One region of the Micromonospora sp. AB353 genome, then DNA from elsewhere that is predicted to be linked to it. Evidence: predicted binding sites of a transcription regulator. Region 1 holds the regulator's gene; the other holds the start of a gene.
What was found. The regulator HspR, encoded in region 1, represses chaperone genes until heat shock. The targets are predictions, from matches to a motif close to TTGAGTNNNNNNNACTCAA.
Positions count from the first base shown of each region.

Region 1 (3,403 bases):
GCCGGGCCGGATCAGCCGAGGGCAGATCCGGCCCGGCGTTGTCAAATTGATCCCGGGAAGGTCTACCCCTGCTCCGTCCGACCGCGTTAACGTTTCGGCCCAGCAGCCAGGGTCCGCGGGTGGCCTGCGCCCCCGCCAGCGCAAGCGGAAGGTCGGCCGGTGAGCGTGCAGGAAGAGACGTTCCGCGGCTTCGCCAACCCGGTCGATCCCTCGCCCGCCGAGCTTCGGTCGTGGGCGTATCAGCCGGATTCGGTGCCGCTGACCTCGATGCCGCCGGACTGGGATCTGCTGGTCGCCGGTGACCACCTGGTGCAGACGCTGTTCGATCTGGCGATGGACCAGGGCTGCCCGGCGCGGCGGTTCGCGCTGCACTGCCTCTACATCTACGCCGCCGACGGCATCCGGACGAACTTCCGCGCCCACCCCAAGCGCCGGTTCCGCAAGCTGGTCGAGCAGGCCGAGAAGTCCGGCGACGACCTGATGCGCAACTGGGCGCACAACAGCCGGGTGCTGCTCGCCCGGCCGGACCTCTTCGTCTACCGGGACTGGTGCGAGGGCGGCCTGGTCCGCGAGAACCGCCGCCTCTGACGCCGGGATCAGGCGTAGCCCAGCCACCTCGACCGACCGTCCTGGTCGATCATGAACTTGGCGGTGTTTGGTGTCCGGTTTGTCGCCGCCAACTTCATGATCGACCGCGAGGGCGGGTGCGTGGTCCCGCTCGCCCCTCGGGACACGAACGGGCCGGGATCCCCCGTGGATCCCGGCCCGCACGTCGGCAGATCGTCTAGGTCGACCCGCCCTGCTTCTTGCGCCGCTCGTCGTCCCGCGCCCGGTCCACACCGTGGTCCGTCTGGTCGGCGAAGCGCCCTTCCTTGACCTTGTCGCTGAAGCGTCCCTCGGTGACCCGGTCGAACCGCTCGCGGACGTTCTCGGCCACCTTCTCCAGCCGTTCCTCCGCGCGCTCGGCCACCTTCTTCGCCGGTTCCGTCATGGCTCCCCCCGCCAGCCCGGAGTCCGCTATGAGGCTTTTTGCCCCTGCGGAAAGCCTAGTCGACCCCGCTCTGCCGTACCCCGGCTTTCCCCGACCCGGGCGGGCGAACCGCCCGGGGAACGACGAAGGCCGGCGCGGCCCCGGGGGAGCGGGGCGCGCCGGCCTTCCGGTACGAGGTCAGCGGTCGGGAGCGCGGCGCGGACGCCAGACGACGAGCGCGGTGGACGTGCGGTTGGTGGGCACCAGGTCACCGCGGGGGAAGCCGCCGAGTGACTCCAGCTCGGCGATCCGCCGGTACGCGGCGTCCAGTTCCGCCTCCAGCCGGGCCACCCGCTGCTGCGCCTCTTCGAGCAGCCGCTCCAACCCGATGATCCGCTTGACCCCGGCCAGGTTGATCCCGTCGTCCTGGCTGAGCCGCTGCACCTCGCGGAGCAGCACCACGTCCCGGACGCTGTACCGGCGACCGCCGCCGGACGCCCGCCCGGCCTGCACCAGGCCCAGCCGGTCGTACTGGCGCAGCGTCTGGGGGTGCATCCCCGCCATCCGCGCGGCCACCGAGATCATCAAGACCTTGGCCTCGTAGGCCGGGTCACCCGAGCCGACGTACTCCTCCGACATGCCCGCTCACCTCCGGTGCCGCCGTCAACTGAATCGACGTACCCGCGCGTCGAGATGTTCCCGCGCGGCGGGCGGAGTCTGCGCCGCGAAGGTCTCCAGCGCCGCCCGCGCCTCGTCCGAGACCTTCGCCGGGACCACCACGTCGAGCGTGACCAGCAGGTCACCGGCGCGGCCGTCCTTGCGTACGACGCCCTTGCCGCGGGCACGCAGCACCCGCCCGCTGGGCGTACCCGGTGGCACCCGCAGGGTCACCGTCCCGTCCAGGGTCGGCACGCGCAGGTCCGTGCCGAGAACCGCCTCGGCGTACGTGATCGGGACGGTCAGGGTCAGGTCGTCCCCGGTGCGCCCGAACAGCTCGTCCGGGCGGACCTTCACCTGCACGAACAGGTCGCCCGCCGGACCGCCCCGCTCGCCGGGCTCACCCCGGCCGGCCAGGCGGATCCGCTGCCCGTCGGCCACCCCGGCGGGGAAGCGCACGTGGAGCGTGCGGGTCTTGGTGACACCGCCGGTGCCGTGGCACTCCGGGCACTTCTCCTCGACGACGGTGCCGACGCCCTGGCAGTTGCGGCACGGCTCGGAGAAGCTGAACGACCCCTGGTTGCGGGTCGTCACGCCGGCGCCGTGGCAGACCGGGCAGGCCACCGGCTGGGTGCCGGGCTTCGCGCCGTTGCCGTGGCAGGTGTCGCAGACGCCTGGTGCGCGCAGCGTCAGCGGCAGCGTGACGCCGCGTACCGCGTCGTCGAAGTCGAGCGCCACCTCGGTCTCGACGTCCCGGCCGCGGGCCGGGCCGCGCGGACGCGCCGGGCCACCGCCGCCCCCGCCACCGGAGAAGATCGAGCTGAACAGGTCGGTGAAGCCGCCGCCGCTGAACCGGTTGTCGCCACCCCCGGCGCCGCCGCCGAACAGGTCGGAGACGTCGAACGGCATGCCGCCCGGCTGGCCCGCGCCGCGGGCGCTGCGCCGGAAGGCGCCGGAGCCGAACAGCGAGCGCATCTCGTCGTACTCGCGGCGCTTCTTCTCGTCACCGAGCACCGCGTACGCCTCGGAGACGGTCTTGAACCGCTCCTCGGCACCGGTGTCGCCGGGGTTGTGGTCCGGGTGCGACTCCCGGGCCAACTTGCGGTACGCCTTCTTGATCTCGTCCGAGGAGGCGGACTTGTCCACGCCCAACGCGGCGTAGTAGTCCTTCTCGATCCAGTCCTTGGAACTCACCGGTCCACCCCCTTCCACGGGTCGAACCCCGGTCGCCCCGCCCGCCCGGTGCGGGCGGGCGGGACGTCACGGGTCGGCACTACTCCGGGTCCGCGACCGCGACCATGGCGGGCCGCAGCAGCCGCTCGCCCAGCTGGTAACCACGGCGCATGACCTGTACGCAGGTCGGCTCCGTCACGTCGGCGGAGGTCTGGTGCGCCACCGCCTCGTGCCGGGTCGGGTCGAACGGGTCGCCCTTCTCGCCGAACGCGGTCAGGCCGAACTTGGCCAGCGCGCCGGTGAGCTGCTCGGCCACACTGCCGAACGGGCCCACCAGGTCGCCGTGCTCGCGGGCCCGGTCCAGGTCGTCGAGGATCGGCAGCAGCGCGGTGAGCACCGCCCCGGTGGCCTGCTCCTGCACCAGGTTGCGGTCCCGGTCGACCCGCTTGCGGTAGTTGGCGTACTCCGCAGTCACCCGCTGGAGGTCGCGGGTGCGCTCCTCCAGGTCGGTGCGGAGCGACTCCAGCTCGGCGCCGAGCGGCGTGTCCGTGCCGGTCCCGCCGTTCGGCTCGGCGGGCGAGTCGACCACGGCCGGACCGCTGA
Region 1 covers NZ_JBMVFV010000006.1:42,380-45,782, forward strand. Annotated here, with positions in the region: gene ACPCK6_RS04855 (hypothetical protein) at 160-588, shown strand; gene ACPCK6_RS04860 (hypothetical protein) at 785-991, opposite strand; gene ACPCK6_RS04865 (heat shock protein transcriptional repressor HspR) at 1,169-1,609, opposite strand; gene dnaJ (molecular chaperone DnaJ) at 1,634-2,821, opposite strand; gene grpE (nucleotide exchange factor GrpE) at 2,901-3,403, opposite strand, start outside.

Region 2 (3,403 bases), on a different contig from region 1:
CGGAAAGGGCATCGTCGGCCATTGACGCGCGACTGAGCGTCGCAGTGATCTCACACCCCGAATTCGTCGGTCCGCCGGGATCACCAGTCAACTACCGGATCGAGAAGGAGAGCAATTCGATGCGCAGGTCCACACGGGCGCGCCGGTCATCCGGTAACGCGCGGAGCAAGCGGATGCTGGCGGTTGTCGGCACGCTCGCGGTCTTCGGCGGCATCGTCGCCGTCACTCAGATCTCGTCCGCCCAGGACCGGCGGACGACCACCCGCGCGGCCTCGGCGTCCTGCGTGCCCGCGAGCCCGGGGGCGACCGCCCCGGACGGTCAGGGCAGCACCACCCGTACCTGGCAGAACGGCCGCTGGGTCCGCAACCACTGGGGCGACGGTCAGATGTCGCCGGCCGAGTGCCAGCAGACCAACGCGGGTGGTGCCGGCGCCGGCACTCCGACGGTGGCCTGCCCGGACGTCCGCGGCCGGCTACCGCAGGTGCCCGGCCAGGCCCGTGCCGAGGTGGACCGCACGCTGGCGCTGCTGGAGAGCCAGATCGCCGAGGCGAACCGGCGGCTCGCGGCGGAGGGCCGCAACGGCGGCGACTTCATCGACAACGCGATCCTCGGGCCGCTCGCGGACAAGCGGACGGCGGCGCTCAACCGGATCGCCACCGCCATCGGCCGGTTCGCGCAGCGCCCGCAGGGCCTGGACCAGTTCGCCCGGTGCGCGGTGAACGACGCCCCCGGCAACGGCGGTCAGAACGGCGGTCAGAACGGCGGGAACAACAACGGCGGTAACAACAACGGGGGCCAGAACGGCGGGAACAACAACGGCGGTAACAACGGCGGCGGGAACAACAACGGTGGCGGCCAGAACAACGGCGGCAACAACGGCCTGAACGTGCTCGCCAAGGACTGCTCCGGCAGCCGGCTCCAGGGCCACGACGGTTTCCAGAACGGCAACCGGTGCGTGAGCACCGCGTTCGGTGAGGTGGGCGCCGCGGCGAACAACCCGTCGTTGCTGATCACGCAGTTCCCGAACCAGGTGCGGCGCAACCAGCCGTTCACGCTCCGGGTCACCACCAAGAACCTGGTCCGGGACCGCTTCCTCGCCGCCGGCCAGGGCGGCTACTACCTGGAGAGCTCGCTGCTCAACGGCCAGGGCCTGGTACGCGGTCACTTCCACACCGCCTGCCGGATGCTCGGCAGCACCCGGCAGCCCCCGAACCCGCAGGACGTGCCGGCGTTCTTCGTCGCCACCGAGGACGGCCGGGGCGGCAACCAGCCGGACGACGTACTGATCCAGATCCCGGGCCTGGCCCAGTCGGGCGTGGCGCAGTGCGCGGTCTGGGCCGGTGACGGCTCGCACCGCATCCCGATGATGGAGCGGGCGAACCAGACCCCCGCCATCGACGTGGTGCGCATCCGGGTCAACTGAGAGCGACGTGACGGCCGCGGCCGTCCGGGGGACTCCTCCGGGCGGTCGCGGCCTTTCCGCGTACGGGAACGGTGGGAGGCGATCCCGGAGGAAATCTCGTGCCGTGGGTATCCGCCGGACGAAAAGCGCCGGGCGGAGAATGCCGATCGGGGCCACGCCGATTTCTCAGCGTGACCCCGGGATGCCCGACGGTGAACCGGTGGCGTCAGCGGTTCTTGTACGCCTCGACCACCGACACCGGGATGCGCCCGCGCTCGGAAATCTCGAACCCGTTCTTGGCGGCCCATTCCCGGATGGCGCGGTTCTGCTCGCGGTCCATTCCCGAGGTGCTCGGCCGGGTCGTGCGACGGGCGCCGCGGGTGACCTCGGCAGTTCCCCGGCCGATTCGCCTGCCAGCGCTGATGTACGGATCCAGGGCCTTGCGCAGGACGCCCGCGTTCTCGTCGGAGACGTCGATCGTGTACGCCACGCCGTCCAGGCTGAACTCGACGGTCCGATCGGCCTTTCCGCCGTCGAGGTCGTCGGTCAGAACGGTGATTACTTTCCTTGCCATCGCCATTACTCCCTGTGTCGGGCGGGGTGTGGCTAAGAGTTTGACCTACCGCGCGGTAATCACGCAACAATAGCCGACTGTTTCCATTCGGCGGGTCGCGGTAAACGATGCCGCCATTGGGCGCGGAGTGCCGGAACGGGGGCGCTCGGCGTGGCGTGGGTCACAACCCGGAACAAGGGACACGTTTTGTTACTTGAGCCAGACACGCTCAACCAACGTGATGGCAGGTGTTCGATGGCAACTCTTCCGGTACTCCCACTGACCGACGCCGTCCTGCTGCCCGGGATGGTCATCCCGGTGACCCTCGACCCGACCACGCAGGCCGCCGTCGACGCGGCCCGCGCCACCGGCGACAAGGAACTCCTGGCCGTCCCCCGCATCGACGGCGAGTACGGCTCCGTCGGCGTGGTCGCCACGATCGAGAAGGTGGGCCGGCTGCCCAGCGGCGAACCGGCGGCGGTCGTCCGCGGTCTCACCCGCGCCCGCATCGGCTCCGGCGTGCCCGGTCCCGGTGCCGCGCTCTGGGTGGAGGCGGCCACACTCGACGAACCCGCACCGGCGGGCCGCGCCCGGGAACTCGCCCGCGAGTACCGCGCGCTCATGACCTCGGTGCTGCAACAGCGCGGCGCCTGGCAGGTGATCGACGCGATGGAACGGATGACCGACCTGTCCGAGCTGGCCGACTCGGCCGGCTACGCGCCCTGGCTCAGCCTGACCCAGAAGACCGAACTGCTCGCCGCGCCGGACGTCACCGCCCGGCTGGAACTGCTCGTCGGCTGGGTGAAGGAACACCTGGCCGAGCAGGAGGTCACCGAGCAGATCAACAGCGACGTCCGCGAGGGGCTGGAGAAGTCCCAGCGGGAGTTCCTGCTCCGCCAGCAGCTCGCCGCGATCCGCAAGGAACTCGGCGAGGACGAGCCGGACGGGTCCGCCGACTACCGCTCCCGGGTGGAGTCCGCCGACCTGCCGGAGAAGGTCCGGGAGGCGGCGCTTCGTGAGGTCGGCAAGCTGGAGCGGGCCAGTGACGCCTCACCCGAGGCGGGCTGGATCCGTACCTGGCTGGACACCGTCCTGGAGATGCCGTGGAGCACGCGTACCCAGGACGACACCGACCTGGCCGCGGCGCGGGCCGTGCTCGACGCCGACCACGCCGGCCTGGCCGACGTGAAGGACCGCATCCTGGAGTACCTCGCGGTGCGCAACCGGCGCGCGGAGCGCAACCTCGGCGTCGTCGGCGGACGCGGCTCCGGCGCGGTGCTGGCCCTGGCCGGCCCGCCCGGTGTCGGCAAGACCAGCCTCGGCGAGTCGGTCGCCCGGGCGCTGGGCCGAAACTTCGTCCGCGTCTCCCTCGGCGGTGTCCGGGACGAGGCGGAGATCCGCGGCCACCGGCGCACGTACGTCGGCGCGCTGCCCGGCCGGATCGTGC
Region 2 covers NZ_JBMVFV010000078.1:4,461-7,863, forward strand. Annotated here, with positions in the region: gene ACPCK6_RS24470 (hypothetical protein) at 174-1,424, shown strand; gene ACPCK6_RS24475 (histone-like nucleoid-structuring protein Lsr2) at 1,630-1,977, opposite strand; gene lon (endopeptidase La) at 2,212-3,403, shown strand, end outside.
Region 2: the regulator HspR is predicted to act here: its motif matches at 2,171-2,189, upstream of lon (endopeptidase La).